2 regions of the Mesorhizobium sp. CNPSo 4689 genome follow, and region 2 is predicted to be linked to the other one. Evidence: riboswitches for the same ligand, from Rfam matches in the RefSeq annotation. Region 2 holds a riboswitch; the other holds the start of a gene.
What was found. Region 2 has a riboswitch for S-adenosylmethionine ahead of metX (homoserine O-acetyltransferase MetX). Riboswitches for the same ligand answer to the same signal wherever they lie in the genome.
Positions count from the first base shown of each region.

Region 1: it holds a riboswitch for S-adenosylmethionine, as region 2 does, so the genes downstream of both, AC04SI_RS02605 (O-succinylhomoserine sulfhydrylase) here and metX (homoserine O-acetyltransferase MetX) in region 2, are expected to answer to the same signal.

Region 1 covers NZ_JBWLUZ010000001.1:555,980-571,217, forward strand. Annotated here, with positions in the region: gene AC04SI_RS02545 (acyl-homoserine-lactone synthase) at 1-310, shown strand, start outside; gene AC04SI_RS02550 (enoyl-CoA hydratase-related protein) at 327-1,076, shown strand; gene ppk2 (polyphosphate kinase 2) at 1,289-2,194, opposite strand; gene AC04SI_RS02560 (ATP-binding protein) at 2,298-3,563, shown strand; gene phoU (phosphate signaling complex protein PhoU) at 3,678-4,403, shown strand; gene AC04SI_RS02570 (magnesium and cobalt transport protein CorA) at 4,495-5,505, shown strand; gene AC04SI_RS02575 (GcrA family cell cycle regulator) at 5,573-6,091, opposite strand; gene AC04SI_RS02580 (aspartate aminotransferase family protein) at 6,449-7,648, shown strand; gene argF (ornithine carbamoyltransferase) at 7,666-8,577, shown strand; gene AC04SI_RS02590 (Hsp33 family molecular chaperone) at 8,656-9,690, shown strand; gene apaG (Co2+/Mg2+ efflux protein ApaG) at 9,778-10,170, opposite strand; gene AC04SI_RS02600 (ceramide glucosyltransferase) at 10,401-11,549, shown strand; gene AC04SI_RS02605 (O-succinylhomoserine sulfhydrylase) at 11,590-12,777, opposite strand; SAM riboswitch at 12,832-12,909, opposite strand; gene AC04SI_RS02610 (2'-deoxycytidine 5'-triphosphate deaminase) at 12,993-14,087, shown strand; gene AC04SI_RS02615 (ABC transporter substrate-binding protein) at 14,184-14,957, shown strand; gene araD1 (AraD1 family protein) at 15,139-15,238, opposite strand, start outside.
Region 2 covers NZ_JBWLUZ010000016.1:96,634-111,871, forward strand. Annotated here, with positions in the region: gene AC04SI_RS20445 (cell division protein FtsX) at 1-710, shown strand, start outside; gene AC04SI_RS20450 (YdcF family protein) at 836-1,558, shown strand; gene AC04SI_RS20455 (pyridoxamine 5'-phosphate oxidase family protein) at 1,572-2,207, opposite strand; gene AC04SI_RS20460 (LysR family transcriptional regulator) at 2,319-3,224, shown strand; gene AC04SI_RS20465 (lysophospholipid acyltransferase family protein) at 3,321-4,121, shown strand; gene AC04SI_RS20470 (LysE family translocator) at 4,147-4,767, opposite strand; gene AC04SI_RS20475 (aldo/keto reductase) at 4,863-5,810, opposite strand; gene AC04SI_RS20480 (gamma-glutamylcyclotransferase) at 5,932-6,468, opposite strand; gene AC04SI_RS20485 (DUF2125 domain-containing protein) at 6,592-7,590, shown strand; gene AC04SI_RS20490 (sugar kinase) at 7,600-8,523, shown strand; gene AC04SI_RS20495 (prephenate/arogenate dehydrogenase family protein) at 8,677-9,612, opposite strand; gene hisC (histidinol-phosphate transaminase) at 9,619-10,728, opposite strand; SAM riboswitch at 10,864-10,941, shown strand; gene metX (homoserine O-acetyltransferase MetX) at 11,019-12,188, shown strand; gene metW (methionine biosynthesis protein MetW) at 12,247-12,861, shown strand; gene AC04SI_RS20515 (DUF1330 domain-containing protein) at 12,887-13,207, opposite strand; gene AC04SI_RS20520 (glycosyltransferase family 2 protein) at 13,533-14,468, shown strand; gene AC04SI_RS20525 (DUF1194 domain-containing protein) at 14,525-15,238, opposite strand, start outside.

The DNA of each region.
Region 1 (15,238 bases), on a different contig from region 2:
TGACGGCAAGCGCGGCGTGTCGACGGTCGGCACCGAGCTGATCGCCGGTTTCGTCGAGTGGGGGCTGCCGCGCAGCATCAACCAGGTCATCATCGAATTCGAGCCGATGTGGGTCCTGCGGGCGCTGCAGCTGCACTTCCTGGCAACGCCACTAGGCTACCAGCGCACCTACGGCAACCAGCAGGTCGTCGCCACGCTGCTCACCTTCAACGAACATACACTCGATGTCGTGCGTTCGCGCCGCAACCATTATGCGCCGGTGCTGGCCAGGGGATACCCCGACAGGCTCGGAATGAAACAGGCCTCGTGAGAGTTGGAGACCCGCCATGAATACCCACCCGCAACCCGAATTGCGTGGCCATACGCTGATCGTCACGGTTTCCTCGGACGACGGCCGGCCCGTCCTCGACAGGCGCGCCTATGCGAGCCTGGCAAAGACCTTCCATGAGGCCGCCGTCGACGACGACGTCCGCGTCGTGGTGCTGCGCGGCCTGGCAGGCTGCTTCTGCCTCGGCGGCGACTTTTCCGAATTTCTGGACGCCACCAAGCATCAGCAGCTTATCGCCGCGGTCACCGACATGTTCCGCACGCTGGCGACCTTTCCCAAACCGGTCCTTGCCTGCGTGGATGGCGATGCCGTCGGCGTCGGCTGCACCATCTTGTTCCATTGCGACATGGTGATCGCTTCGCGCGGCAGCACGTTCCGGGTGCCGTTTGTCGATTTCGGCCTGGTGCCGGACGCGGCAACCAGCATCCTGGCGCCGCAGAAGCTGGGCTATGCCGGCGCCTTCCGCTTCTTCTGCCTCGGTGACACGCTTCATGCCGAAGATGCCAGAGCGCTCGGCCTGGTCGGCGAGATTGTGGCGGACGGCGGTGCCGAGGAAGCGGCTCTCGGCCGGGCAAGGCAGCTCGCCAAGAAGCCGGTCGCGGCATTGTTGCAGACGCGCGGCCTGCTCAAGGGCGACACCAACGCGCTCTGCGACCGCATCGATCAGGAGATATCGCTGTTCCAGCAGGCGCTGCAGGATGACACCACCCTGAAGCGGCTGCAGCGGATTGCCCGGCTGGCGGCATAAAGCCGTCTGGCCGGAAAGTTGATCGTTGGCGAAATGGGCCGATCCGGAGAAAGGCTAGAGCAATTTCAGGAAAAGTGCGTAGCGGTTTTCCGTCCGGAATTGCGTAAAAACAACTACTTAGAGCGGGTCGGCGATTCCGTCAAAAGCTGAACCGCTCTAGGTGCGTTTTCCAGACCCGCTATTTTTCCAGGCCGGTCATTTTTCCAGGCCGGTCATTTTTCCAGGAATGATGGCCCTTCGCCGATGATCTTCTTGTCTTCCTTGCCGACAACATCGAGATCGCGACCGTCATAGGGCAGCGACAAGAGGATGCGGCGGATGACGGCCAGCCGCGCCCGCCGCTTGTCGTTGGCCCGCACGATGATCCAGGGCGCGAACGCCTTGTTCGTGCGCTCGACCATGAGGTCGCGCGCCTTGGTGTAGTCGTCCCATTTGCCGATGCCGGCGATATCGATCGGCGAGAACTTCCAGTTCTTCAAGGGGCTGTAGCGACGATCGTGGAACCGTTCGAGCTGCGTCTCGCGGCCGATGTCCAGCCAGAATTTGAAGAAATGGATGCCCTCATTGCAGATCATCCGCTCGAAATGTGGCGTCTCGTCGAGGAATTTCTCGTGCTGCTCGGGGGTACAGAAGCCCATGACCGGCTCGACACCGCCGCGGTTGTACCAGGAGCGGTCGAAGGTGACGAACTCTCCCGCCGTCGGGAAGTGGTCGACATAGCGCTGATAGTACCACTGTCCAACCTCTGTCGGCGTTGGCTTGGTCAGCGCCACGTTGCGCGCGGTGCGCGGGTTCATGTACTGGCGCAGCACGAAGATCGTGCCGCCCTTGCCGGCGGCATCGCGTCCCTCGAACAGTGCCATCACCCGCTTGCCGGCCGCCTGCAGCCAGGCCTGCGCCTTGACCAGCTCGATCTGCAGACTCTCGAGCGTCTCGTCATATTCCTTGCTCTTCATCTTCTTGTCGTAGGGATAGCCGCCGACCGTCAGCTTGTTGTCCTCGATCCAGTCCGGGAGCACGGGGTCCTCGATGTCGAACTCCCGCTCCTTGCCTCCGATCCTGATCTTCAGCGGGCCCTGTGCTGGTGCCGGAGCGGGACTTTCCTTCGGTTTTTTCATCGAGACGAACCTTTTCAGCTTGCGGACTCATGCTATGGGGAGCCTCAAATCCGGTCCAGCGGAAGTTTTCCAACCGACCGGAGCAAGGGCACGGGACGCGCGAATGGCTGACATCGGCGCAGAGCGGCAAACCAGGGCGCAAGCTGTCGCGGCACGGCTGTGGGAGAGCCGCTGGCTGCTGGCCGCCGGCATCGTCGCGGTCCTTGCCGTCTATGGCTTTGCCGGCATGTCCGCCTATGTCGTCCTGGCCGCCTTGGCGCTACTGCTTGCGGCGGCGCTGCTGCCGTCCGGTGCCTCGCGCCAGTCCGCCGAGGATGCGGCGGCGATCGAGGCGAGCGGGCTGCAGAGACTTTCCGGCGAATATCTCGCCGCGGCGGTTGCCGATCCGCTTATCATATTCGATCGCACCGCCACCATCGTCCATGCCAATGCCGCCGCTTTCGCTGCCTTCGGCGGCATCGCGCCCGGCATGTCGCTGTCGCTGAAATTCCGCGCACCCGAAATGCAGGCCTTGCTGGACAGCGTGCTGTCCGGAACGGTCGCTTCGGATGTGGTCGACTACATCGAAAAGCTGCCGATCGAACGGGCCTACCGGGTCAGCGCATCCTCCGTCGGCCATGCCACCGATCTCTACGTGTTGGTGTTCAAGGACCAGAGCGAGGCGCGCCGGATCGACAGGATGCGCGCAGACTTCATCGCCAATGCCAGCCACGAGCTGCGCACCCCGCTTGCCTCGATATCCGGCTTCATCGAAACGTTGAGAGGACCGGCCCGTGGCGATCCGGCGGCGCGCGACCAGTTCTTGCAGATCATGCAGAACCAGACCGGCCGCATGGCACGTCTGATCGACGACCTCCTGTCATTGTCGCGGCTGGAGATGAAGCCTTATCTGATGCCGGGAACCGAGGTCGATCTGCGCCAGACCATAGACAGTGTCATCGACTCGCTTGGACCGCTGGCCCGGGAAACCGGCGTCGTCATCGAACGCGATTTCGTCGAGGGAGCGCTCGAGGTGCCGGGAGACCGCGACGAACTCTTTCAAGTCTTCGAGAACCTGTTGGAAAACGCCTGCAAATACGGCCAGTCGGGCGGGCGCGTCACGGTGTCGATCGCCCGCACCGAAGCTGAGCCTGAAGCCGGCATCGACGTCACCATCAGGGACTATGGCCCCGGTATTCCCGAAGAGCATATCCCGCGCATCACCGAGCGCTTCTACCGCGTCGATGTCGAGAACAGCCGCACTCAGAAAGGCACGGGCCTGGGACTGTCGATCGTCAAACACATCCTGACACGCCACAACGCCAGGCTGTCGATCAAGTCGGAAGTCGGCAAGGGCGCGACGTTCTCGGTCCATTTGCCGGCGCGCTAGGGCTGTACTATTTACCAACTGGCCGTTTCTTCTTTCTGTCATCCGGCTGGCGTATCAGCACAGGATTCGAGGAAACGACTCGGGCCAGAAGATCCGGGGAAGGCATTTCGTCCCATGCAGTCCGTTCACATCGTCAGTGCCTATGACGAAGAGCTGAAATACCTGTCGAAGCGGATCGCTGCGATGGGTGGCCATGCCGAGCGCATGGTCGAGCAGGCGATCACCGCCCTGGTCAATGCCGATCCCGGTCTCGCCCAGAAGGTCATCCACGACGATATCGTCCTCGATGAAGGCCAGCGCGAGATCGACGACAAGGCGATCGTCATCATCGCCAAGCGCCAGCCGATGGCGACCGATTTGCGCGAGATCGTCGGCGCGATCCGTATCTCGGCCGACATCGAGCGCGTCGGCGACCTCGGCAAAAACGTCGCCAAGCGGGTGGCGGCCGTCACCGACGGGCGCCAGCCGACCAGCCTGTTTCGTGGTCTCGAGGCCTTGGCTAATTTGGCGCTAACGCAGCTCAAGGAAGTGCTCGACGTCTATGCCTCGCGCTCGGTCGAGAAGATCGGCTTCGTGCGCGACCGCGACGACCAGATCGACGCCATGTACACCTCGCTTTTTCGCGAGCTCCTGACCTACATGATGGAAGATCCGCGCAACATCACGCCCTGCACGCATCTCCTGTTCTGCGCCAAGAACATCGAGCGCATCGGCGACCACGCCACCAACATCGCCGAGACGATCTATTACATCGTCACCGGCGACCAGATGCCGGCCGAGCGCCCGAAGGGCGACAAGACCGACAAGATCGTCCTTCCCGGTACCGTTCCGGCTAAGTGAACGACGTCCCCTCGAACCCTTGGCTAATTTAGGCTAAGCTTCCCCGAACGTACCTGGTCCTGACCCGAGGCCATGCCTTGAGGAGGTAGCGATGGAAAACGTTCGGAACCTGACTCCGGCCCCGCCGCCGACATCCGGCATTATCGCGTCCAGCGTCTATACGGCCGGCCGGCGCATCGCCGACATTCCGATCGAGGAGGCCGGCGAATGGGCGGCCAAGCCCGGCCACGTCGTCTGGATCGGGCTCCTGGAACCGGACCGCAACCTTTTGCTGCGCGTCCAGGCGCAATTCCATTTGCATGAACTGGCCATCGAGGATGCCGAACATCCGCACCAGCGGCCAAAGATCGAGCAATATGGCGACGCCCTGTTCATCGTCGCCCGCACCGCGCAGCTGATCGACGGCCGCGTCACCTTCGGCGAGACGCATCTGTTCGTCGGCGCCGGCTACATCGTCAGCGTCAGGCACGGCCCTTCGACCTCCTATGCCGCCGTTCGCCAGCACTGGGAAAGCTGCCCGCATTCATTGGCCAAGGGCGAGGATTTCGTCCTCTATGCCATTCTCGATTTCATCGTCGACAATTACATGCCGGTGCTCGAGCAGATCGAGGACGAGGTCGAGGCGATCGAGGACAGGGTGCTGCTGCAGCCGATGACCGGCCCCGACATCGAACGGCTCTATATGCTGCGCCGTGATCTGTTGCGCCTGCGCAATGCAGCTCTTCCGCTGGTGGAGGTTTGCCGCCGGCTGACCAGCGCCGAGCTGCCGCAGATCCATGCCGCAATGCACCCGCTGTTTCGCGACGTCACCGATCATATCCGCACCGTCCAGGAGAAGATCGACAGCCTGCGCGAGGTGCTCGCCTTTGCCTTCGAGGCCAGCCTTCTGGTCGGCCAGAGCCAGGAAACGGCGAACACCAAGAAGCTCGCCTCATGGGCTGCCATCCTGGCGGTTCCGACGGCGCTCGCCGGCATCTATGGCATGAATTTCGACGATATGCCGGAACTTAAGATGGTATACGGCTATCCGGTCGTGCTGGTGACGATCGCGCTGATCTGCTCGTTCCTGTACTGGCGGTTTCGCAAGAATGGCTGGCTGTGAAGGAGTGAGTAGCGAGTAGTCAGTAGTGATTGGTGGCAGCGGCGCTCGCCGCCTATTCCCTCACTACTCACCGACTACGCCGCCGCTCCGACGCCGGCTGGAACGCCACCCTCGCGTGATACTTGCAGTAGGGGCCGGTTTCGGCGGCATCGTTGCCGCAGAAGTTGAAGTCTTCCGAAAGTGGGTCGCCATTCGGCCATTTGCAGGTGCGCTCGGTCAGTTCGACCAGCTGCAGGTGCCGCGAGATCGGCACGACGACGTTCTCGACCGGGCGGATGTAGTGGCGCGCCACCGGTTCGGCATCGAACTGCACTTGCAGCGCGTTTGCACCGATCGACGTAGTGACGTGGCGCTGCGTGCTTGCTGCGCGTGACACCGATTTCTGGACGGATGATCCTTGCACTGCCTTCTTCTGGCGCGCCGGGCTGGCCGTCGCGCGTCCGCGGCCCGACAGCTTCAGGCGGTGCACCTTGCCGATGACCGCATTGCGGCTGACGCCTCCGAGCTGTGCGGCAATCTGGCTGGCGCTCAGCCCCTCCGACCACAGTTTCCTGAGAAGTTCGACCCGCTCGTCAGTCCAGTTCATGTGACCGCGCTCCTGCTGCAAAGTGCGGCGATCGGAATCCTTTCCCGTCCCGGCTCCCGCCGGGCAGACAACACCACATATACCGGGTGATTGGGTCCGCCGCACGAAATCTAGTTATTTCTCGACTACAAATACCTCATGCGCTGACTCTGTGACAAGAGTCCCAAAGGCCACACGAATCAGTTTTTACGGTTTTCCCCAACTTGCCCGGTCGCTGATGAGCCGGCGTCCTGTCGGGGGCGTGCCGCGCGCCTATGCGCGACGTTTTCGTTGACTTCATGGCCGAAAAACACGATAAGCCGCGAAGGCCGCCGCTTTGGCGGCTTTTTTGATTTTCCGGTACCGGAGACGCATATAATGAGCGGTTCGGCGCTTTTCGAGACCTTTGCTCGCGCACCCTTGGCCTTCGACCACGGGGAGGGGACATGGCTGGTCACCGACAAGGGCGAGCGATATCTCGATTTTGCCGGCGGCATCGCGGTCAATTCGCTAGGCCACAGCCATCCGCATTTGGTCGCCGCGCTCACCGAGCAGGCGGGCAAGCTGTGGCACGTCTCCAATCTCTATGAGATTCCGCAGCAGAGGCGGCTGGGCGAACGGCTGGCGGACGCCACTTTCGCCGACAAGGTGTTCTTCACCAATTCCGGCGCCGAGGCGCTGGAATGCGCCATCAAGACGGCGCGGCGCTACCAGTTCGTCAAGGGTCATCCCGAGCGCTTCCGCGTCATCACCTTCGAAGGCGCCTTCCACGGCCGCACGCTGGCGACCATCGCCGCCGGCGGCCAGTACAAATACCTCGAAGGCTTCGGCCCCAAGGTCGAGGGTTTCGACCAGGTCGGTTTCGACGACATTGACGCGGCGGAAAAGGCGATCACATCGGAGACCGCAGCCATCCTGATCGAGCCGGTGCAGGGCGAAGGCGGCATCCGCCCGGTGCCGACCCAATCCCTGAAGCGGTTGCGGCAGCTTTGCGACCAGCACGGCCTGCTGTTGATCTTCGACGAGGTCCAATGCGGCATCGGCCGTACCGGAAAGCTGTTCGCGCATGAATGGACGGGTGTGACACCCGACATCATGGCGATCGCCAAGGGCATCGGCGGCGGGTTCCCGATGGGCGCCTGCCTCGCCACCGACGAAGCCGCGGTCGGCATGACCGCCGGCGTTCACGGCACCACCTTCGGTGGCAATCCGCTGGCGATGGCGGTCGGCAACGCCGTGCTCGACGTGGTGCTGGAAGGCGGTTTCCTCGAGGATGTGCAACGCAAGGCGCTGCTGCTGAAACAGGGGCTGGCCGGCGTCGCCGACGAATTCCCCGATGTCATCGAGGGCATAAGGGGAACCGGGCTGATGCTCGGCCTGAAATGCGTGATGCCCAACACCAAGGTCAACATGGCGCTGCGCGACCAGCATTTCCTGGCGGTTCCGGCCGGCGACAACGTCATCCGCCTTTTGCCGCCGCTCACCGTCACCGACGCCGAGATCAGCGAGGCGCTCGACCGCATCCGCGCCGGCGCCAAGGGCCTGGCCGATGCCATCGCCGCGGCCGCCGCGAAGTAATCCTGGAACCTTTCCCGATGAGCGTTCGCCACTTCACCGACCTGTCCGCCGTTTCCGAAGGCGATCTGCGCTTCATGCTGGACGATGCGGTGGTGCGAAAGGCCAGGCTCAAGGCCGGCGAGCGGACCAAGCCGCTCGAGGGCAAGGTGCTGGCGATGATCTTCGACAAGCCGTCGACGCGCACGCGCGTATCCTTCGACGTCGGCATGCGCCAGCTCGGCGGCGAAACCATCATGCTGACCGGCACCGAGATGCAGCTCGGCCGTTCCGAGACCATCGCCGACACGGCCAAGGTTCTGTCGCGCTATGTCGACGCCATCATGATCCGCACCACATCGCATGAGCGGCTGCTCGAACTGACCGAGAACGCCACCGTTCCAGTCATCAATGGGCTGACCGACGACACCCATCCCTGCCAGCTGATGGCCGACATCATGACCTTCGAGGAGCATCGCGGTCCGGTCGCCGGCAAGACCATCGCCTGGACCGGCGACGGCAACAACGTGCTGCATTCGCTGCTCGAAGCCTCCGCACGCTTCCGCTTCAACCTCAATGTCGCGGTGCCGGAAGGCAGCGAGCCCGACGAAAAGCATGTCGACTGGTCGAAGGCCAATGGCGGCAAGCTGACCTTCACCCGGTCGCCCGAGGAAGCCGTCGATCAGGCCGATTGCATCGTCACCGACTGCTGGGTGTCGATGGGTCAGGAGCACCGTGCCCGTGGCCACAACGTCTTCCTGCCCTATCAGGTCAATGCGGCGCTCATGGCCAAGGCGAAGCCCGACGCGCTGTTCATGCACTGCCTGCCGGCGCATCGCGGCGAGGAGGTCACCGACGAGGTGATCGACGGGCCGCATTCGGTGGTGTTCGACGAAGCCGAGAACCGGCTGCACGCCCAGAAGGCGGTTTTGGCCTGGTGCCTGGGCGCTTGATCTCCGGAGGTGTGATGCCTATCTGCGGGCCATCACGCAAATTGAGCGCGTTTCGGTGCATGTGCCCCTCCGGGCCGCATGGCCGCGCGCCGGAGCTTTGTCATGTTGGAAACCCGTCAAGTGACTGAACACCACCCTCAACTCGGCGAATTCGGCTATGCCGGCGACGATCACGTCGTGCCGTTCGAGGTCGCCCCGCTCGACGTGCGCGGCCGGACCGTCCAGCTCGGGCCGATGCTCGACGCCATCCTTGGACGCCACGAATATCCCGAGCCGGTCGCCCGCCTGCTGGCGGAAGCCTGCGTGCTGACGGTGCTGTTCGGCACCTCGCTCAAATTCGAGGGCAAGTTCATCCTGCAGACCCGCACCGACGGGCCGGTCGACATGCTGGTGGCGGATTTTTCGACGCCATCCGCGTTGCGGGCCTATGCACGCTTCGACCCCGACCGGCTCGAGGCGCTGACGGCTGCCGGCGAAATCTCGCAACAGACGCTGCTCGGCAACGGCGTGCTGGCGCTGACCATCGATCAGGGCGCGCACACGCAGCGCTATCAGGGCATCGTCCAGCTCGACGGCGAGACGCTGGAAGAGGCCGCGCGCACCTATTTCCGCCAGTCGGAGCAGATCCCGACCGATCTCAGGCTTTCGGTTGCCAAGCTGGTGACGCCGGGCATCGGTGGTCCCCGCGAGCAATGGCGCGCCGGCGGTCTGTTGGCGCAATTCCTGCCGCAGTCGCCGGAGCGCATGCGCGTGCCGGACATTTCCGGCGGCGACGGCGATCCGCGCGACGAGGTCCATGACCCGGTCGATAATTCCTGGCAGGAGCTGCTGGCCCTGCTCGGCACCATCGAGCCGACCGAGCTTATCGATCCGACGGTCGGCGCCGAGCGGCTGCTTTACCGGCTGTTCCACGAGCATGGCGTACGTGTCTTCGGCGGCGTGCCGGTGGCCGACCAGTGCTCCTGCTCGCGCGAGAAGATCCGCGGCATCCTCGAAGGCTTCTCGGCGCAGGAGATCAAGGACAGCACCGAGGATGGCGGCATCCATGTCGCCTGCGAGTTCTGCTCGACGCAGTACGACTTCGACCCGGCGGAATTCGCGGCGGCTCAGTGACGTAACTCCTTCTCCCCGTCACTATACGGGGAGAAGGTGCCGGGCAGGCGGATGAGGGGCGGCGCGAACTTTAGACCGCTTGCTCCCTTAATTCACCGTCCTGCGCGTGCCCGGCAGATCCAGCGAAAACGCCGGGATGGCGATGTCGAACGTCTCGCCCCGCTTGTTGCGCATCGTGTAATGGCCGACCATGATGCCGGACGGCGTCGAGAGCGGGCAGCCGGACGTATATTGGTAGCTGTCGCCGGGGTTGAGTTCGGGCTGATCGCCGACGACGCCGGCGCCGCGTACCTCCTCGACCCGGCCAGTGCCATCGGTGATGTGCCAATAGCGCGACATCAGCTGCACGAACTCGTCCGACTGGTTGTCGATGGTCACGTGGTAGCCCCAGACATAGCGGTTCTCCGACGGATCCGAGCGATCCTCGAGATAGAACGGCCTGACCTGCACTTCGATGTTGCGCGTAATGGCGCGGTACATGAGCTACTCCAAACAGTCCTGGCGGAAGTCTCGGTGCACTCTTTGACTAGGTCAACGGAGCGCGGCGCCTGTCTCTTCCGTCTTTGTGCGCACCTGCCGCCAAACAATGTCATTTGAGTGACACATGACAATGATGGTGTGCACGGACCGTGCCGGGCGACTCAAGCGCTCTGTCGACCTGTTCAAAACGGCCATCTTCCGGCCGGCTTTTCCGGAGTGACCAGATCTCGATGGAACTGATCGTCATCGCCGCCGCCGTGCTTTCGACAGCCCTCATTCTTTCAAATCTCGCCGGCATCCTGCTTGCGGCCTTCAGGCTGAAGCGGCCGCGCACGCTTGCGCGGCCCCCCGGCAAGGCGCCGCCGGTGTCGATCGTCATCCCCTCGCGCGGCGTCGAGCCGTTCACCGAAGAAACGCTTCAGCGCGCCTTCTCGCTCGACTGGCCGCGCTACGAGCTGATCTTCTGCGTCGCCCACGCCGACGATCCGGTGGTCAAGCTGATAAACAGGGCGATCGTCCGATTTTCGAAGGTGCCGGCCCGGCTGCTGGTCGGTGACGACCGCATCAGCGCCAATCCCAAGCTCAACAATTGCGTCAAGGGTTGGGAAGCGGCGCGCCACCACTGGGTCATCCTTGCCGATTCCAACGTGCTGATGCCCAGGGACTATATCCAGCACTTGATGGCGGCGTGGCGGCCCGACACCGGCCTTGTCTGCTCGACCCCGGTCGGCTCGCGGCCGGACGGCTTCTGGGCCGAGGTCGAATGCGCCTTCCTCAACACGCTGCAGGCGCGCTGGCAGTATACCGGCGAGGCGCTCGGCCTCGGCTTCGCCCAGGGCAAGAGCATGCTGTGGAAGAAGCCTGTGCTCGACGCCAATGGCGGCATCCGCGCGCTGGCCGCCGAGATCGCCGAGGACGCCGCCGCGACCAAGCTGGTCAACGGGCTGGGGCTGCGCGTCAATCTTGTCGCTTCGCCTTTCGAGCAGCCTCTGGGTGAGCGCCGTCTCGGCGAAATCTGGTCGCGCCAGGCCCGTTGGGCGCGCCTGCGCCGCGTCACCTTTCCGCTGTTCTTCGCTCCCGAAATCCTGACCGGCGTGGCCGTGCCATTGGTGCTGGCGCTGGTCGCGGCCGCCGGTGCCGGCATCAGTCTGCCGCTCACCGCGCTCTGCGTCCTGGCGCTCGCCTATGTGCCGGAATGCGCGTTGGCCTGGGCCAAGGGCTGGTACCTGTCGCCGCGCATCATCCCGGCGATGATGGTGCGCGACGTGATGCTGCCGGCGATCTGGGCGCGCGGCTGGCTCGGCGGCGCCGTCGACTGGCGCGGCAATGCGATGACCATCCGCACCAAGGCGATGACCGAACTGGAAGAGGGCGCCTGAGCAACGCTCAGGCGTTTGTCCAAATCGCAGTCTGAACCCTTTACTTGGCTGATTTGAGCGCCTGCTCGACATCGGCGAGCAGATCGTCCGCATCCTCAAGTCCGACCGAAAGCCTCAGCGTGCCCGGGCCGATGCCGAGTTCGGCGCGCGCCTCGTCGCTGAGGTTCTTGTGCGTCGTCGTCGCCGGATGGGTTATCAGGCTCTTGGCGTCGCCGAGATTGTTGGAGATCAGCACGATGTCCAAAGCGTTCTGGAAGGCGAACGCCGCCTGCTTGCCGCCCTTGACGTCGAGGCAGATCAGCGTCGAGCCGCCCGTCATCTGCTTCCTGACGATATCGGCCTGCGGGTGGTCGGCCCGGCCCGGATAGATGACGCGGGCGATTTCCGGGCGTTCGGCGAGGAAGTCGGCGATCTTGCCGGCGCTTTCCGTCTGCTGGCGCACCCGCAGCGGCAGCGTCTCCAGCCCCTTGAGCAGCGTCCAAGCGTTGAAGGGCGACAGGCTGGGGCCGGTGTGGCGGAAATAGTCGTGCAAATTCTCGTCGATCCACTTCTTGTCCGACAGGATGACGCCGCCGAGGCAGCGGCCCTGGCCGTCAATATGCTTGGTCGCCGAATAGACGACGATGTGGGCGCCGAGCTGCAGCGGCTTCTGCTGCAAGGGCGTGGCGAAGACGTTGTCGACGATCAGCCTGGCGCCGATCGAATTGGCGAGCGCAGCGGCGGCGGCGATGTCGACCACTTCCAGCGTCGGGTTGGTCGGGCTTTCGAGGAAGAAAAGTTTGGTGTTCGGCTTGACCGCCCTTTCCCAGTTGGCGATGTCGGTGCCGTCGACCAGCGTCGCCTCGATGCCGTATTTCGGCGCCAGCGTCTCGACCACCCAGCGGCAGGAGCCGAACAAGGCACGCGCCGCCACGATATGGTCGCCGGCCCTGGCGCTGCACAGAAGGGCTGCCGTCACCGCCGCCATGCCGGAGGCGGTGGCGCGCGCGTCCTCCGCACCTTCCAGCGCGCACATGCGCTTTTCGAACATGTCGACGGTCGGATTGGCATAGCGCGAATAAATGAAGCCGGGTTCCTCGCCCTTAAAGCGGGCTTCCGCGGCCTGTGCCGTCTCGTAGACATAGCCCTGGGTAAGGTACATCGCCTCGGAGGTCTCACCGAAGCCGGAACGCAAGGTCCCGCCATGCACGAGTGCCGTCTGAGGTTTCCAGTCGCGCTTCTTGGTCATTGCTCTGTCCCAAACACAAAAAACCGGCCGCGAAAGTCGCAACCGGTCCATACGGCCTTGCGGCCAACGGTCCTTTAGCGACTTGTTTAACGTGGCTGCAAGCCGACCGGCCAAATCACCACGGGATAACGACCCTTTAGACCCGCACCGCGCTTGCGTCAATTGCCGGCTTGATTAAGAGGTTTGTACCAGCGGTGTTGCAGCGGAGCCAGCCTTTGCGGCGAACAGGCATTCTTCCCGATCAGGACATTTCCGCGCTCTTCCAGTCAGGCGCGCTGAAGTCGCCGCGCGCTCTCGACGCGGACCAGATCCAGCCGGCCAGCCTCGATCTCAGGCTCGGCGATAAGGCCTGGCGCGTGCGCGCCTCCTTCCTACCCGGCCCCGATCATCAGGTCGCCGACAAGCTCGCGCGGCTGCAGCTGCACGAGATCAGCCTCACCGAGGGCGCGGTGCTGGAAACAGGCTGCGTCTACATCGTGCCGCTGCTGGAAAGCCTGGCGCTGCCGTCGGACATTTCTGCTTCCGCCAATCCGAAGAGCTCGACCGGACGGCTCGATATCTTCACCCGCGTGATGACCGATCGCGGCCACGAGTTCGACAAGATCGCCGCCGGCTATCATGGTCCGCTCTATCTCGAGGTCAGTCCGCGCACCTTTCCGATCGTCGTACGCGCCGGCTCGCGGCTGTCGCAGATCCGTTTCCGCACCGGCAACGCGCTGCTGTCGGAAAGCGAATTGCGCGACCTGCATCATGCCGAGATGCTGGTGGCCACCGAGCCGCCCAACATTTCCGGCGGCGGCATTGCACTGTCGATCGATCTCGATGGCGACAAGGACGGGTTGGTCGGCTATCGCGGCAAGCACCACACCGGCCTGATCGATGTCGACAAGCGTGCCGCGCAGGACGTCGTCGATTTCTGGGAGCCGCTCTACAAGAGCGGCGCCGGCGAACTTGTGCTCGATCCGGACGAGTTCTACATCCTCGTGTCGCGCGAGGCGGTGCATGTGCCGCCTCTCTATGCCGCCGAGATGACGCCTTTCGACCCGCTGGTCGGCGAATTCCGCGTTCACTATGCCGGCTTCTTCGATCCGGGCTTCGGCCATTCGGCGGCCGGCGGCACCGGCAGCCGGGCGGTGCTCGAAGTGCGCAGCCATGAAGTGCCCTTCATCCTCGATCACGGCCAGATCGTCGGGCGGCTGGTCTACGAGCACATGCTGAAACGGCCGCAGGCGCTCTACGGCACCGATCTCGGCTCGAATTACCAGGCCCAGGGCCTGAAACTATCCAAGCATTTCCGCGCCGCGCGCTGATCTTTCCGCCACCGCCAGACCGTGCTTGCCTGACCGGGCGTGCCATGCTTGGCTGTGCCTCAGCCCGTCGAGGTGACGGAAATAAAGGGGAAGACCATGCAAATCTCGAGATGGATCCTGTCGGCAGCCGCAACTGCCCTGCTGACGCTCGGCGCCGGTTCGTTGCCGGTGCAGGCAGCGGAGAAACTGAAGATCGGCACCGAGGGCGCCTATCCGCCGTTCAACACCATCACTCCGGACGGCAAGGTCGTCGGCTTCGACGTCGACATCGCCGATGCGCTGTGCGCGCAGATGAAGGTCGAATGCGAAATCGTCACCCAGGACTGGGACGGCATCATTCCCGCCCTCCAGGCCAAGAAGTTCGACGCCATCATCGCCTCTATGAGCATCACCGAGGAACGCAAGAAGCAGGTCGCCTTCACCAACAAATACTATACGACGCCGCTTGCGCTGGTCGCTCCGAAGGACAGCGAGCTGACCTCGACCGACCCAGCAGCCCTTGCCGGCAAGACGGTGGGCGCCCAGGCATCGACCACCCAGGCCGATTTCGCCCAGGATGTCTACGGCAAGGCCGGCGCCGAAGCCAAGCTCTACCCGACCCAGGAAGAGGCGATCACCGACCTGCAGAACGGCCGCCTCGACGCGGTGATCTCTGACAAGTTTGTGCTGGTCGACTGGATGAAGAAGGCGAGCGACGGCTGCTGCAAGATGGTCGGCGACGTCAAGGGCACCGAGACGCAGGCCGGCATCGCCGTGCGCCTCGACGACACCGCACTGCGCGACAAGCTCAACGCGGCCATAGACGCCATCGTCGCCGACGGCACCTACAAGAAGATCCAGGCCAAGTATTTCGACTTCGATATTTATTGAGAGGTTGAAACTGCCAATCTCCCCCTTGTGGGGGAGATGCCCGGCAGGGCAGAGGGGGGCGCGAAGGATCGCCCTCGCCCACGACAGCTGAAGGGCAGGTGCTCTCGATTGAGACGCTGGAGGGACAGCGCCCCCCTCTGGCCTGCCGGCCATCTCCCCCACGAGGGGGGAGATCACGCCTTCACAGCGCCTTCACCGCCACCTTCACCGGCTTTTCGATCTCGAGCGGGTTGCGCAGCGGCAGGCCGAAATCCCCGGCTTCGATCTCGAAAATATCGCCG
Region 2 (15,238 bases):
CCCAGGCCTCGCAGATCGCCGGCGAATTCCCTGGCGTGAAGGAGACCAAGATCATCGACCGCGACGCGACCGCCCGGCTGCTGGAGCCGTGGCTGGGCTCGGGCCTCAACATCGACGAATTGCCGGTGCCGCGCCTGGTCGTCGTCACCATCGACGAGAACAACCCGCCCGACTTCGCCGCCATGCGCGCCGCGATCACGCCCAAGCTGCCGAGTGCCGCACTTGACGATCATCGCACCTGGGTCGATCGGCTGGTTGCCATGGCCCGCACCACGGTGACCATCGGCATCGCCGTGCTGGCGCTGATGCTATCGGCCACCGTGCTGACTGTGGTGTTCGCAACGCGTGGCGCCATGGCCGGCAACGGCCACATCATCGAGGTGCTGCATTTCGTCGGCGCCGAGGCGCGCTTCATCGCGCGCGAATTCCGCTGGCACTTCCTGGTCACCGGTATGAAGGGTGCTGCCGCCGGCGGGGCCGCCGCCATTCTGGTATTCATTGTCTTTTCCTGGTGGTCGTCGCGCAATATGGCGACGCCGCAGGCCGACCAGGCGACCGCCCTTTTCGGCAATTTCGCCATCGGATCGGCGGGCTATCTCGGCGTCGGCCTGATGGTCCTGGTGATCGGCGCGCTGACGGCGGCGACGTCGCATGCCACCGTGGTCACCTATCTCAGCGACATCGACATCCGTCAGCCGGACGCGGGCTGAGGTTGGGATGGCGGCATGCAGAAGAAAACGAAACTTAACCAGGAACGATCACGGGCAGAAAACTGACGTAACGCAATGTGCGCATTTTTTCCTATCAAAGGCCACATTTCAGGATTAACCATAGGATGATGGACGCGAGGGATTCAACCGGAACGGCTGGACAGATGCCAGTGGTTGGTTCCCTTTCGCATGCCCGGGGCTGGCCGAGCCGATTGGCAAGAGCCTTGCGCATCTCCGCTTTCTCCATTCTCGTGTTGGCCGCGTTGTTTACCGGCGGTTTCGGCTGGTTCGCCAGCACAGTCAGCCATATGACCACGCCAGCCAATCCGGCCAAGGCCGACGCCATCATCGTGCTCACCGGCGGGCAGTCTCGCCTCGACGCGGCGATGGACCTGCTTGCCTCCGGCAAGGGCGAGCGTCTGCTGATCAGCGGCGTCCACCCTTCGGCCAGCCGCCGCCAGCTCCAGGCCGCGACCGGCGGCGACAAGGCACTGTTTTCCTGCTGCGTCGACATCGACCGTGCCGCGCTCGACACGATCGGCAACGCCGAGGAGAGCGCCAAATGGGTGGAGAGCCACGCCTACGGTACCGTCATCCTCGTCACCAACAACTACCACATGCCGCGCAGCCTGCTGGAGATGAGCCGGTTGCTGCATGGCGCCAGGCTCGAACCCTACCCGGTGGTCAACACCAATCTCGGCAATGGTGGCTGGCTGACCAAGCCGGAAGCGCTGCGCGTGCTTTTGACCGAGTACAGCAAATATGTGCTGGCGCTGGCCCGCGGCATCGTGCCGGCTCGCCAGACCGGCAGCATCGCGGTGGCGCAAGCCGCGACAGCGCACAACTGAGCGCTGCTGGCGGTCATCTCTCTGCAGCAGCAGTGCCCAAGGCGGCGCGCAGGCCGGCAATCTCCGCTTCAAGACGTTCTATGCGCCGGTCGCGCTCGGCCAGCGCGGCTGCCACGTCGGCCGCCTCGAAGCGCTGCGGAATGTGCTGCGGGCAATTGGCGTCCCAGGCCGCAACGGTGAACAGGATGACCTGCTCGGGGCGCGCCTTGTAATCCCCTGGCATCAGCTTCGCCATCAACTCGACGTCGTCCTCGACGATGCGGGCCGTGCCCCAGATCTTGATGCGTTGCCTGCGGGCGTAGTCGATCAGGAACAGGAAAGCCCGGGAATTGTCGCTCAGATTGCCCTGGGTGATGAATTGCCGGTTGCCGGAGAAGTCGGCAAAGCCGACCGTGCGCTCGTCGAGCACTTTCAGGAACCCGGCCGGCCCGCCGCGATGCTGGATATAGGGTTGGCCCTCGCCATTGGCCGTCGCCAGGAAGATGCTGGTCTGCGCCTCGATGAAGCCGGCAAGGTCGGGGGTGATTTCCGATTGCCAGCCGCCGCGCCCCTCGACGCGGGCATAAGCATCGCGCGAACCCTTGCGGCTCTGGATCGCCTTGACGGTCGGTGTGAAGGCGACGTCGCTGGTGAAGGTGTGGGCATTCATGGGAAACCTCCTCGGGGAACCTGTGGTCATCGCCCACGACAGGTAGAACCTTCCATCTTTCGGATGTAGATGGCATATCTGCAACTCATACTTCCATTTTTCGGGAGAATTATGGATCGTCTCGAGGCCATGTCGCTGTTCGTCGCCGCGGTGGAGACCGGCAGCCTTTCCGCGGCGGGGCGCCGTTTCGGCATCCCGCTGGCGACGGTCAGCCGCAAGGTCTCCGATCTGGAAAGACATCTGAAGACGCGTCTTTTGAACCGGTCGACGCGACGGTTGACGCTGACCGATGCCGGGCAGGCCTATTTGGTCGCATGCCGCCGCATTCTGGACGACCTCGGCGAGACCGAACGCAGCGCCGCCGGCGAATACAGCGTGCCCACCGGCGAACTGATCATCACCGCGCCGATCGTCTTTGGCCGCCTGCATGTCCTGCCGGTCGTCACTGCCTTCCTCGCCGCTTACCCCGAAGTGGCAGTCCGGCTGACGTTCGCCGACCGGATCACCCAGTTGGTCGAGGAGCATATCGACCTTGCCGTGCGCATCGGCGATCTGCCCGTCTCGAGCCTGGTCGCCATTCGCGTCGGTTCGATCCGCCGCGTCGTCTGCGCTAGCCCCGCTTATCTTGCCGCCCACGGCACGCCGCAAACCCCGCAAGACCTTGCGGCGCACAGCTGCATCACCTTCGAGAACCTCTCCGCCCCCGCAGCCTGGACCTTCGTCGCCGGCAAAAGCGAACTTGCCATTCCGGTCCGCTCTCGGCTTCGGGTCAATACGGCGGAAGCCGCGATCGATGCCACTATCGCCGGCGTCGGGGTGACGAAGGTGCTGTCCTACCAGATCGCCGCCGAGGTCCGCTCCGGCACGCTGTGCCCCATCCTGCAGGAGTTCGAGTTGCAGCCATGGCCGGTGAGCCTCGTCCATGCCGGCCAGGGCCTGCTGCCGGTAAAACTGCGCGCATTCCTCGACTTCGCCGCGCCGCGTCTGAAGGAGCGCCTGACGCAGATCATGTGGTAGATGGCGCGCAAGCCCGGGATCATTCCCGGCATCGCGTTTCCTTTTTGCCCGCGCTTGGTGTAACCAACGCACACCTCCTCACCGGGCCCTTCCCGCATGCTCTACATCCGCTCGCTGGCGTTCAACCTCGTCTTCTACGTCAACCTGATCGTCCAGATGGTCCTTTGGACCCCGTATTACTTCCTCTCGCCGCGCCATCGTGCCTGGTTCGTGCCGAAATTCTGGTCAGGCACCTGCATGTGGCTCTACGACAAGATCGCCGGCACCAAGAGCGAGATCACCGGCCTCGAAAACCTGCCCGAGGGCTCGTTCATCCTGGCGCCGAAGCACCAGTCGTTCTGGGACGCGATCGCCTTCTTCCCATTCTTGCAGGACCCGCTCTACATCCTGAAGCGGGAACTGACCTGGATCCCCTTCTTCGGCTGGTACATCATGAAGATGCGCATGATCCCGGTCGATCGCGGCAGCCGCTCAAAGGCGCTGAAGGCGGTGGTCTCCGCGACCAGGGAAGAGATGGCGCGCAATCCGCGCCAGCTGATCATTTATCCCGAAGGCACGCGCCGCGCGCCGGGCGACGAGCCGGCTTACAAATATGGCATCGTCGAGCTCTACACCCAGCTTGGCGTCCCCGTGGTGCCCGTGGCGCATGTTGCTGGCCTCTACTGGCCACGCCGCAAGTTCCTGCGCTACCCCGGCACCGTAAAGGCGCGCTTCCTGCCGCCGATCCCCGCAGGGCTCGACAGGGAAGAGTTCATGGAGCGGCTGATCGGCGAGACGGAAGCTGCCTGCGACCAAATGCTTGTTGAGGCCTCGCGCGCGCCAAACCCGCCGCCGATGCCGCCGACGGCAGTCAAGCGGCTGGCAGAACTCGGCGCGGCGAACAAGGCGAAGGCCTGATCCCCAGCCATCCCGCCCGGTCGGCTCACGGCCACGCCGCCAGTGCTGTGGTCAGCACCAGCGTTGCCGCGAACGCCAGATTGATGATGCGCGAAGCCAGCGGCTGACGCAGGAAGCGGGCGAAGGCCGCCCCGGCGAGAAGCCACAGCGCATGGATGGCGACGATCATCAAGGCCAGGACCGCCAGCCTGGCCGGGATGCCGAGATCCCCGGCTCCCGATGAAGCGCCGGCGAGCACGGCGGCAATCGCCACATAGGCTTTCGGGTTGGCGACGGCGAGCAGGAACCCGCCGAGGAACGTGGGACGGTCAGCGCCACTTTCACGCCCGGTCAGCGGCGGCGCGGTCGCTATTTTGTAGGCAAGGTAGAGGATGTAGGCGGCCGAGGCGATCGCCAGCAGCGGCGCCAGTCCCGGCATCGAGGCAAGCACCGCCATGATGCCGGTGGCCACCACCAGCAGCACCGCGATCGTGCCGATGACGATCCCCGATGCGTAACGGAGCGAATCGCGCAGGCCGAAGGCGGCGCCTACGGCGGTGACGCTGATCGTCGCCGGGCCTGGACTGCCCATGACGACGGTTGCCGCCAGCACCAATGCGAGCAATTGCTGCCACTGCTGCGTATGCGAAAGAACCTCTCCGGCCATCTCGGCTTCCCGCATCTTGCCACGATGCGAAAACGCTATGACAGGCAGCGCGGCGCGTCTTGAACGATCGTGCGTCGGTGAAAGGCCGCCGGCGGCTATGCACTCGCCTCGTCCAGCGCGGCCATATCGTCCACGCCGAGCCTCAGCGAAGCGGCGCGTACCAGGCTGTCCATCTGGGCGAGCGTCGTGGCGCTGGCGATCGGCGCGGTGATGCCCGGCCGGGCCATCACCCAGGCCAACGCCACCTCCGCCTGCGTAGCCGAATGACGCTCGGCCACGGCATCGAGTGCGCTCAGGATGCGCATGCCGCGTGGATTGAGATAGTCCTTGACGCCTCCGCCGCGCTGGCTTTTGCCGAGGTCGGCCTCGCTGCGGTATTTGCCGCTCAGAAACCCCTTGGCGAGACCGTAATAGCTGATGACGCCAATGTCCTCCGCGAGGCAGAGATTGCGCAGCGGACCATCGAAGGATGAGCGGTCGTAGAGATTATAGGCAGGCTGCAGCACTTCGTAGCGCGGCAGGCTGCGCAAGCTTGCCACGTCCAGCGCCGCGCGCAACTGGCCGGCATCGAGGTTGGAGCAGCCGGCATGGCGGATCTTGCCCTTGGCGAGCAGGCTCTGGTAGGCGCCGAGCGTTTCCTCGTAAGGCGTCGCCGGATCCGGCCAATGCGACAGATAGAGGTCGATCACATCGGTCTGCAGCCGCTTCAGCGACTGGTCGACCGCCTTTTCGATATAGGCAGCAGAGAGATCCCGCCTGCCCTGGCCCATGTCCGAGCCGACCTTGGTGATGACGATGACCTCGTCGCGGTTGCCGCGGCTTTTCATCCACTTGCCGATGATGGTTTCGGATTCGCCGCCCTTGTTGCCGGCATGCCAGCGCGAATAGGCGTCCGCCGTATCGATGGCGTTGAGGCCGGCGCCGGCAAAGCGGTCGAGCAAGTCGAAGGACGTCTTTTCGTCGGCGGTCCAGCCAAAGACATTGCCGCCCAGAACCAGCGGCGCGATGGAAAGGTCGGTACGACCGAGACGGCGTTTCTGCAAGATTGGCTCCGTGATGCTGGTATGGGACGGGCGAAAACCCGAGGGTTCGGGGCTGGAGCTAAGCTAGGTCTCGTCATGCCAAGGTCAAAGGCCTGGCTGCTCTTTCCTGCGGGCCAGCGCTTCACAAAGGCGCGAGGCGCCGGGCCACCTCTTCCAGCCAGTGGTCGCTTATGCCCAGCGCCTCCAGATGTTCCAGCGTGCTGAGCAGATAATCCTCGTTCCTGCCGGACTGGCCGACGGCGCCGCGGACAATATCAGCCGCATGCGCCGCGTCGAGCCCGCCGGCATACTGCTCATGCGCGCGGTCGACGATAAAGGCGACCGCGCTCACCGTCTCGCCCCCGCTCGTGCCATTCTTGTCGAGGCGGATATCGAGCTGCCGTTCGAGGTAGACGCTCGTCACCAGTTCGCGCTCCCGCAGATAGGTGAGCACCTCGTCGCGCAGCTCGCCGGGCACGCGAAACGCCAGCCCGACACAGGAGCCGCCACGGTCGAGGCCGAGCACAAGGCCCGGCCGCGCGCGCGTTCCGCGATGCACGAAGGAGTAGACGCAGAGCGACCGGCGGTAGCCGTAAAGGCGGGCGCGCCGCGTTTCGACATGCGCGAATCCCGGTCGCCAGATCAGCGACCCATAGCCAAAAACCCAAAAATCGCCCATATCGCCAAGCCTGATTGCACGAGAGTGACGACACTGCATCGGAATCGGTGCTTTTTCCGTCTATCTGCTTGTTGCGTAAACGACAGTCCACCCGCAACAGGCGGCGTTAATGAAAGCTGCAGCATGACGTCAAGTGACGAGCGCCCGCCGAACTTTCGCCGCCGGCTGTTCTGGCTTTTCGCTTTCATCGCCGTGCTGTTCGCCATCTACAGCGGCGGCTGGTTCTATCTGGCCGACCGCGTCAGGAGCGAAGCCGACAAGGCGGTGGCCGCGCTCAACGGCAACGGCATCGAGGCCGGTTGCTCCAACCTGACCGTCAGCGGCTATCCGTTCAGCTTTGCCGTTTCTTGCGACACCCTGGCCTATGAGGACGACACCAGGAATGTCGCCGCCTCGACCGGCAGCTTCAATGCCGTCGCGCAGATCACCCGGCCTCTGTCGCCGGTCGCCGACCTGCGCGGGCCGCTCAGGACCTCCGTGCCGGGCATGACACCGCTCTGGATCGACTGGGACAGACTGCGGGCAGACGTGAAGCTCTCCTGGCCGCTGCCGCGGCGCATTGCGCTGAAGGCCGAGGGCCTATCCGGCCAGACCGACCCAGCCGACGACACGGATCCCGTCTCGCTGTTCAGCGCCGGGACGGCGGCGGGGCAATTGCAGCCCGATGGCCAGGACATCGCCTACACTGGAAGCGTCGGCGATCTCGAGATCGACGCCAACGCCATCGGCGGCCGCGTACTGCCGGCGCTCGACGGCAGCGGCGAGGCGACGCTAAAGAACGGCGTCGCGCTGATCGGAAAGCAGGTAAAGAGCCTGCGCGGCCAGGCCGTCGACATCGCCAAGCTGGACCTCTCGTCAGGCACGGCGCGCGTTACCGTCTCCGGGCCTCTGTCGGTCGATGCCGAGGGCCTGATCGATGCCGATCTGACGATCAGGCTGAAAGATCCCAAGGCGGTGGCGGCAATCCTCGGCGCCGCCATCCCCGAGCGCAAGAGTGAGATCGAGCAAGGCTTTGCCGGCCTGGCGATGCTCGGCAACGAACCGTCGATGCCGCTCAGGATCGTCAAGGGCAAGGCATCGCTCGGCTTCATTCCGCTGGGCAAGATCAAGCCGGTCGATTAGGAACAACGAATGAGCAGACCGGTAAGGCTCCTGAGCGTTGGCGCGCTGACGCTGGACACCATCCTTCGTCTCGACACGCTGCCCATGCATCAGGGCAAGTTTATCGCCTCCGACGCTGCCCAGATGGCCTCGGGCATGGCTACCAGTGCTGCTTGCGCCGCGCAGCGGCTCGGCGCCGATGTCTCGCTGTGGGCAAGTGCGGGTGACGATGCCGTCGCCGACCAACTCATTGCCGGCATCGAGGCCGAAGGTGTCGACTGCGGCTTTGTCCGGCGCGTCAACGGCGCGCGTTCGGCACTGGCCGCGATCCTGGTCGACGCCCATGGCGAACGCATCATCGTTCCCTTTTACGACCCGAAGGCGCAGGCCGATCCCGAGAAATTGCCCGCCGATCTTTCCGGCTTCGACGCCGTGCTGGTCGACGTGCGCTGGCCGGGCGCCGCCGCACTGGCCCTGACCTCGGCGCGGGCGATGGGCCGTCCGGCGATCCTCGATGCCGACACCGCGCCGCTGGAGGTGCTGGAACAGCTGTTGCCTTTAGCCACGCACATCGTCGCCTCGGAGCCGGCGGCACGCATCGTCTGCGGCCAGGCGCTGGATCCGGAGACCGCCTGCGCCGATCTCGCCAGCCGTACCGATGCCTTTGTCGCGGTTACCGGCGGAGCACAGGGAAGCTGGTGGCATGACCATTCGACCGGCTGCGTGCGCCATGTCGCGGCGCCGAGGATCAAGGCGGTGGACACGCTCGCCGCCGGCGACGTGTTTCACGGCGCCTTTGCCGTCGGCATGGCGGAGGCGATGCCTCCCGAGCAGGCCTTGCGCTTTGCCAGCGCTGCCGCCGCGCTCAAATGCCAGCGCTTCGGCGGTCGGCTGGGCGCGCCGGACCGGGCCGAGACGCTGGCGATGATGGCGGCCCACTGGCCTGCGTCATGATAGCCTCAACCAAGGTCCGTTGAGACTCTGGTCAGGCCGAGCCGAAAATGTTGGTTTCCGAGAACCGGAGCGGAGCGTACTTGAAGTACGTGAGCACCGGAAGCGCAGGAGACCGCCATTTGCAGGCCGGCCTCACCTGAATATCAATTGACCTTACCCCTTGGCCGGGTGCTCAACCGCCTGCCGGCCGAAATCCGGCACGTCGATGTCCTGGCCGGCCTCGATGATCGAGCGGCGCACGGCACGGGTGCGGGTGAACAGGTCGAACAGCTTTTCGCCGTCGCCCCAGCGGATCGCCCGCTGCAGCGAGGCAAGATCCTCCGAGAACCGCGCCAGCATTTCGAGGATGGCGTCCTTGTTGTGCAGGCAGACGTCGCGCCACATTGTCGGGTCGGAGGCGGCGAGACGGGTGAAATCGCGAAAGCCGGAAGCCGAATACTTGATGACTTCGGATTTGGTCACCGACTGCAAATCGTCCGCGGTGCCGACGATGTTGTAGGCGATGATATGAGGCAAATGCGAGACGATGGCCAAAGTCATGTCGTGATGCTGCGGGTCCATCGTATCGATGTTGGAGCCGCAGCGCCGCCAGAACTCCGACAGCTTTTCCAATGCAGCCGGATCAGTACCTGGAACCGGTGTAAAGATGCACCAGCGATTGTCGAAGAGGTCGGCGAAACCGGCGTCCGGCCCGGATTTTTCCGTGCCGGCGAGCGGATGGCCGGGAATGAAATGGACCCCCTCCGGCACATGCGGATGCATCTGCGCGATGACGGAGGCCTTGGTCGAGCCGACATCAGTGAGGATGGCGCCCTTCTTCAGTGCTGGCGCGATTTCTTCGGCGATCGCGCCGGAGGAGCCGACCGGCACCGAGACGATGACCAGATCGGCATCGCGCACCCCTTCCTTCGCATCGGTGGTGTAGGAATCGCCGAGGCCGAGTTCCTGCGCCCGCGCCAGTGTAGTCGGGCTGCGCGTCGCGATGGCGACATGGCCGGCCAGCCCCTCGCGGCGGATGACGCGGGCCAGCGACGAGCCGATCAGGCCGATGCCGACCAGCGCGATTTTTTCGAACAGCGGTGATGTCATGGCGTTCTAGCTTTTCAGGAATGTCGTCAGGGCGTCGATGACGCCGCGATTGGCTTCTTCGGTGCCGATGCTCATGCGCAGTGCATTGGGAAAGCCGTAGCCGGAAACGCGCCGCAAGATGAAGCCGCGCGCCGTAAGATAGTCGTCCGCGGCCGCAGCCGAATGCTTCTTGTCGTCGGGAAAGTGGATCAGCAGGAAATTGCCGACGCTCGGCGTTACCCTGAGCCCGAGCTTTGTCAGTTCCTCGCTCAGCCATGTCAGCCATTTCTCGTTATGCACCACGCTGCGCTCGATATGGCCGCGGTCGCGGATGGCGGCGATGCCGGCCTCGATCGCCGTGGCATTGACGTTGAAGGGGCCGCGAATGCGGTTGATCGCATCGACAATGTGCATCGGACCATACATCCAGCCGATCCGCGCCCCGCCAAGGCCGAGCTTGGAGAAGGTACGGGTCATGACCACGTTCTCGGCGCTGCCCGCCAACTCGATGCCGGCTTCATAGTCGTTGCGGCGCACATATTCGGCGTAAGCCGCGTCGAGCACCAGAAGCACGTTTTTCGGCAGGCTGGCATGCAGGCGCCGCACTTCCTGGAATGGCACATAGGTGCCGGTCGGGTTGTTGGGATTGGCGAGGAACACGATCTTTGTGCGCGGCGTCACCGCCGCCAGTATCGCATCGATGTCGGCGCGCTCGTCGGTTTCCTTGACCGCGACCGGTGTTGCACCGGCCGACTGGATGTAGATCTTGTAGACCATGAAGGCGTGTTCGGTAAAAACAGCTTCATCGCCAGGCGCCAGGTAGGTCTGTGCCAGCAGGCCCAAAATCTCGTCGGAGCCGTTGGAGCAGATGATGTTCGCCGCATTCAGTCCATGCACCTCGGCGATCGCCTCGCGCAGCCGCCTGGCGGTGCCGTCGGGATAGACGTCGAGCTTTGCCGCGACTTCGCGCGCGGCCTCGATCGCCTTCGGCGATGGGCCGAGCGGGTTCTCGTTCGACGACAGTTTGTAGACCTTGGCAACACCGGCCGGCGCCGTGCTCTTGCCTGGCACATAGGCGTCGATGTCCATGATCCCCGCGCGGGGCGTTGGCCGTGCCTGATCCGGTCTCTTGTTCATGTCTAACAAATCCATCGAGATTTCTTCCGCCGGAAGCCGCAGCGGAAATACTAGCCGTGGCCCGGAATGTCGAGAGCCGGCAGTGGCGCGAGTGGCCGGCCGTTGACGGCAAGGCGCGCGAGTTCTAGAAGAATGTGACAGTTCCGTGGTGATTTGGCCGGTCGGCTTGCAGCCACGTTAAACAACTCGCTAAAGGGCCGTTTGCATCCTGTAACCGGCTTTGCGAAGGCATTGCCGGTTTTTTTATTGTCCGCCGCCGGCCGGACGATGCGTACTGCAAGAGCGATATGATGGCCGTTCCGCGCCCTGGAAGAACCAACAACGAGATCGACGCACCGTCGAGCCCGGTGTTGCGGTTCGGCGCCGACAAGCCGCTGAAGCTCGACGCCGGCACGCTTTTGTCGCCGTTCCAGATCGCCTACCAGACCTACGGTACGCTGAACGACGCGCGCTCCAACGCCATCCTCGTCTGTCATGCGCTGACCGGCGACCAGCATGTCGCCAGCACCAATCCGGTGACCGGCAAGCCGGGCTGGTGGGAGGCGCTGATCGGCCCCGGCAGGATCATCGACACCAACCGTTTCTTCGTCATCTGCTCCAACGTCCTCGGCGGCTGCCTAGGTTCCACCGGCCCCGCCTCGACCAATCCGGCCACCGGCAAGCCCTACGGGCTCGACCTGCCGATCATCACCATCCGCGACATGGTGCGGGCACAGCTTATGCTGGTCGACCATTTCGGCATCGAAAAACTGTTTTGCGTGCTCGGCGGCTCGATGGGCGGCATGCAGGTGTTGGAATGGGCCTCGACCTATACCGAGCGCGTCTTCTCGGCGCTGCCGATCGCCACCGGCGCCCGCCATTCCTCGCAGAACATCGCCTTCCACGAGGTCGGTCGGCAAGCCGTGATGGCCGACCCGGACTGGCATGGCGGCAAATATTTCGAGCATGGCAAGCGCCCGGAAAAGGGGCTCGCGGTGGCGCGCATGGCCGCGCACATCACCTATCTGTCGGAAGCAGCACTTCACCGCAAGTTCGGCCGCAATCTGCAGGACCGCGAGGCGCTGACCTTCGGCTTCGACGCCGATTTCCAGATCGAGAGCTACCTGCGCCATCAGGGCATGACTTTCGTCGATCGCTTCGACGCCAACTCCTACCTCTACATGACCCGTTCCATGGATTATTTCGACCTCGCCGCCGACCATGGCGGACGGCTGGCCGATGCTTTTGCCGGAACGAAGACGCGCTTCTGCCTGGTGTCCTTCACGAGCGATTGGCTGTTCCCAACCGAGGAGAGCCGCTCGATCGTGCACGCGCTGAACGCCGCCGGTGCCTCCGTCTCCTTCGTCGAGATCGACACCGACCGCGGCCACGACGCCTTCCTGCTCGAGGAACCGGAACTGTTCGCCGCCATCAACGGCTTCATCGGCTCGGCCGCGCGAGCGCGAGGGCTCAGCGCATGACCCCGAAAAGTTGCAGACTTTTCGGACCGGAATCATGCGCCAGGCAGGAGGCGAAGCCATGAGTGTAAATCGCGCCCAGCGCGTCGACCTCGAAGTCGTCGCCGGTCTCATCCCGGCGCGGTCGCGGGTGCTGGACGTCGGCTCCGGCGACGGCCTGCTGCTCGAATTGCTGCAGGCGACCAAGCAGATCGACGGCCGCGGCCTGGAACTGTCGCAGCGCGGCGTCAACGAATGCGTGGCGCGCGGCCTCAGCGTCATCCAGGGCGACGCCGACACGGACCTCGAATTCTATCCCGACAAGGGTTTTGATTTCGTCGTCCTGTCGCAGACCCTGCAGGCCACCCGCAACCCGAAGCTGGTGCTCGACGAGTTGCTGCGGATTGGCAACCGCGCCATCGTCTCCTTTCCAAATTTCGGCCACTGGCGGGTGCGGCTGTCGCTGTTCGTCAAGGGGCGGATGCCGGTGACCAAGGACCTGCCCTATTCCTGGTACGACACGCCAAACATCCATTTCTGCACCATCCGCGACTTCGTCAATCTGTGCGAGGAGCTCGGCGCCACGGTGGAAAGGGCGACCGCTCTCGACGCCAACGGCCAGAAGATCGGCCTGTCGATGCCGTGGTGGTTCTGGAATTTCTTCGGCCAGCAGGCGGTGTTCCTGCTGAAGCGATGATCTTGGCCAGCTGCCGGCCACGCAGCTATTCCAGAACGTCGGTGGCCTTGTGGGGATGCTCGACGCCGTCGACGAAGATGACGTCGGACTGCGAGTTTTCGGTGCGCAGCGCCAGGATCGCCTGATAGGCGGGCGAGTCATACCACCGGCGTACATGGTCACGGTCGGGGAATTCGATGACGATCAGATGTCCCGGCCAGGTATTCTCGACGACCTCTACCGCACCGCCATGCACCAGGAAGCGGCCGCCGAAGGGTTCCAGCGTGGCGTCGATCTTGTGCAGATATTCGACAATCTCAGGTCCCAATGTGGCCTGGCGCATATGGGCAACGGCGTAAGCGGTCATGGCTGAACTCCTCTTTTGCAACCGCGGCAGTCTTGCCGACATGCGGTAGGCAGGTCGATTACGTGACAGGTAATAGCGGCAGCTATTTCCCTAGGCGGGCAGTTGAATCGACTCTCATTCCTTCCGGATGAGCTTGCCAGCCAGCAGACGGTGTTGCAGTTCAGGCGCGGCTTGTGAAATTCGACGGGCGCACGGCTTGCCTGCCGACAGTCGGGATGACACAGGCTTTTCTTTTTTGTACGGTCGAATCGAACGCAATCCCGGGGTGGTATGGAAGGCGGCCATCAAATCTATCCGCACATCGCAGAACCTGGGGCATAGCCGCATGGGCAAAACCATCGACCCGGCCCCCCTTATCACGGTGATCACGCCGACCCACAATCGTCGCGACCAGGTGGTGCGCGCGGTGGAAAGCGTGCTGGCGCAAAGCCTTACCCAGTTTGAGCACATCGTTGTCGATGACGGCTCGACTGACGCCACGGCCGCGGCCCTTGCCGCCATCCGCGATCCACGGCTGGTCTATGTCGGTGCGAAATGGCGCGGCGCCAACGCTGCCCGCAACGCCGGCATCGAGCGTGCGCGCGCGCCGATCGTGGCCTTCCTTGATTCGGACGATGTCTACCTGCCGGACCGGCTGGAGCGGACGCTGGCGCGTTTCGACGAGAACCCGTCGCTGGAAATCCTCATCAGCTCGTTCGTCTCGGTGAAAGGCGGCCGCAGCACCAAATGCGTCAATCGCGAAGCGTTCCTGACCCGCAGTTCGCTGGAGAAGGCGCTGGTCGGGCAGACGATCTTCATCGCCGGCTCGGCGATTACCGCCCGCCGCGAATCCCTGCTGGCGATCGGCGGTTACGACAGCGACATCGCGCGCATGCAGGATCGCGAATTGCTGCTGCGATTTGCCCGCCGCAGCGGGGCGCTGCTGTCCGAGGACATCGACTGGAAGAAGTATAATTCGGAGAATTCGATCTCCGGCCGCCGCGACGGTTATGTCGAAGCCTACGCAAACCTGATCGACAAACACCCTTACATCGCCGATCGCTATCCCGACGTCCCGCCCTACATGATCGCGCGCCAGATCATCGCCGATGCGATGAAAGGCAGGGTTTCCCAGGCATTCGCCGGCTATCTGGCCAACCGGTCGTCGAAAGCGCTGGGCTACTCGCTGCCGCAGCTGTTGCGCGGCTATGTCGGTGGCCGGCGCTGGCGCCGCGATCTCTACGATGAGTTCCGCGAGAAATACGGCACGCGGCCGGCCTGAACCACCCCGAACCGGAGGTTCGGGAAAGCTCAAGGTTCATCGATCGAGTTCCGGGTTCATCGATCGAGTTCCGGAAAATACGGGTCTGAAAAAAACCGCCGGTCGCGCTCGCCCTGCAGGCAGTCGATGGGAGGCGCGGCGTCGATCCGGACTGTCGTCGCGTTGGCTATGCCGCTCACTTCGAGGATGAGCTTGCGCCGAATGGCGGTCGAAAATTCTGAAGCTGCGTAGATCGGCAGCACGAAGGACCCAGGGCCGCCGGTGACGCATTGCTCATAATAGCTGTCGAGATGGCTGAAGGTCGGCGAAGGGCTGATCAGGATCGGCAGGCCGTTGATGACGATGCCCTTTGCCAGCGCCGCATCGCGCGTCGCGGTGACCGGCGGGCCGATATTGTTGGGGCCGTCGCCTGAAATGTCGATAACGCGCCGCGCGCCAGCGAAGACGGTCTTTTCGAAGAGATCGGCGCCGAAGGCAAGTGCGCCGGAAATCGAGGTGCCGCGAAAGCTGCGGAACGGGCGGGCCGCGATCCTGTCGGCGAAGGCGTTGGCGCTGTCGCTGCCGTCGATGATCTGCCAGGCGAGGATGGCGTCGTCGCGGACGGTGCCCGCCCACTCGAAATAGGTCAGCGCAATGCGCCCGTTCGTGCCCGAACGCACCGCCTTGATGAAATCCGGATGCCTGAGCGCCTCGACATAGCCGGCACGCTGCAGGGCGAACTCCTTCTCGTTCATCGACAGCGAGATGTCGACGGCCAGCACCAGTTCGAC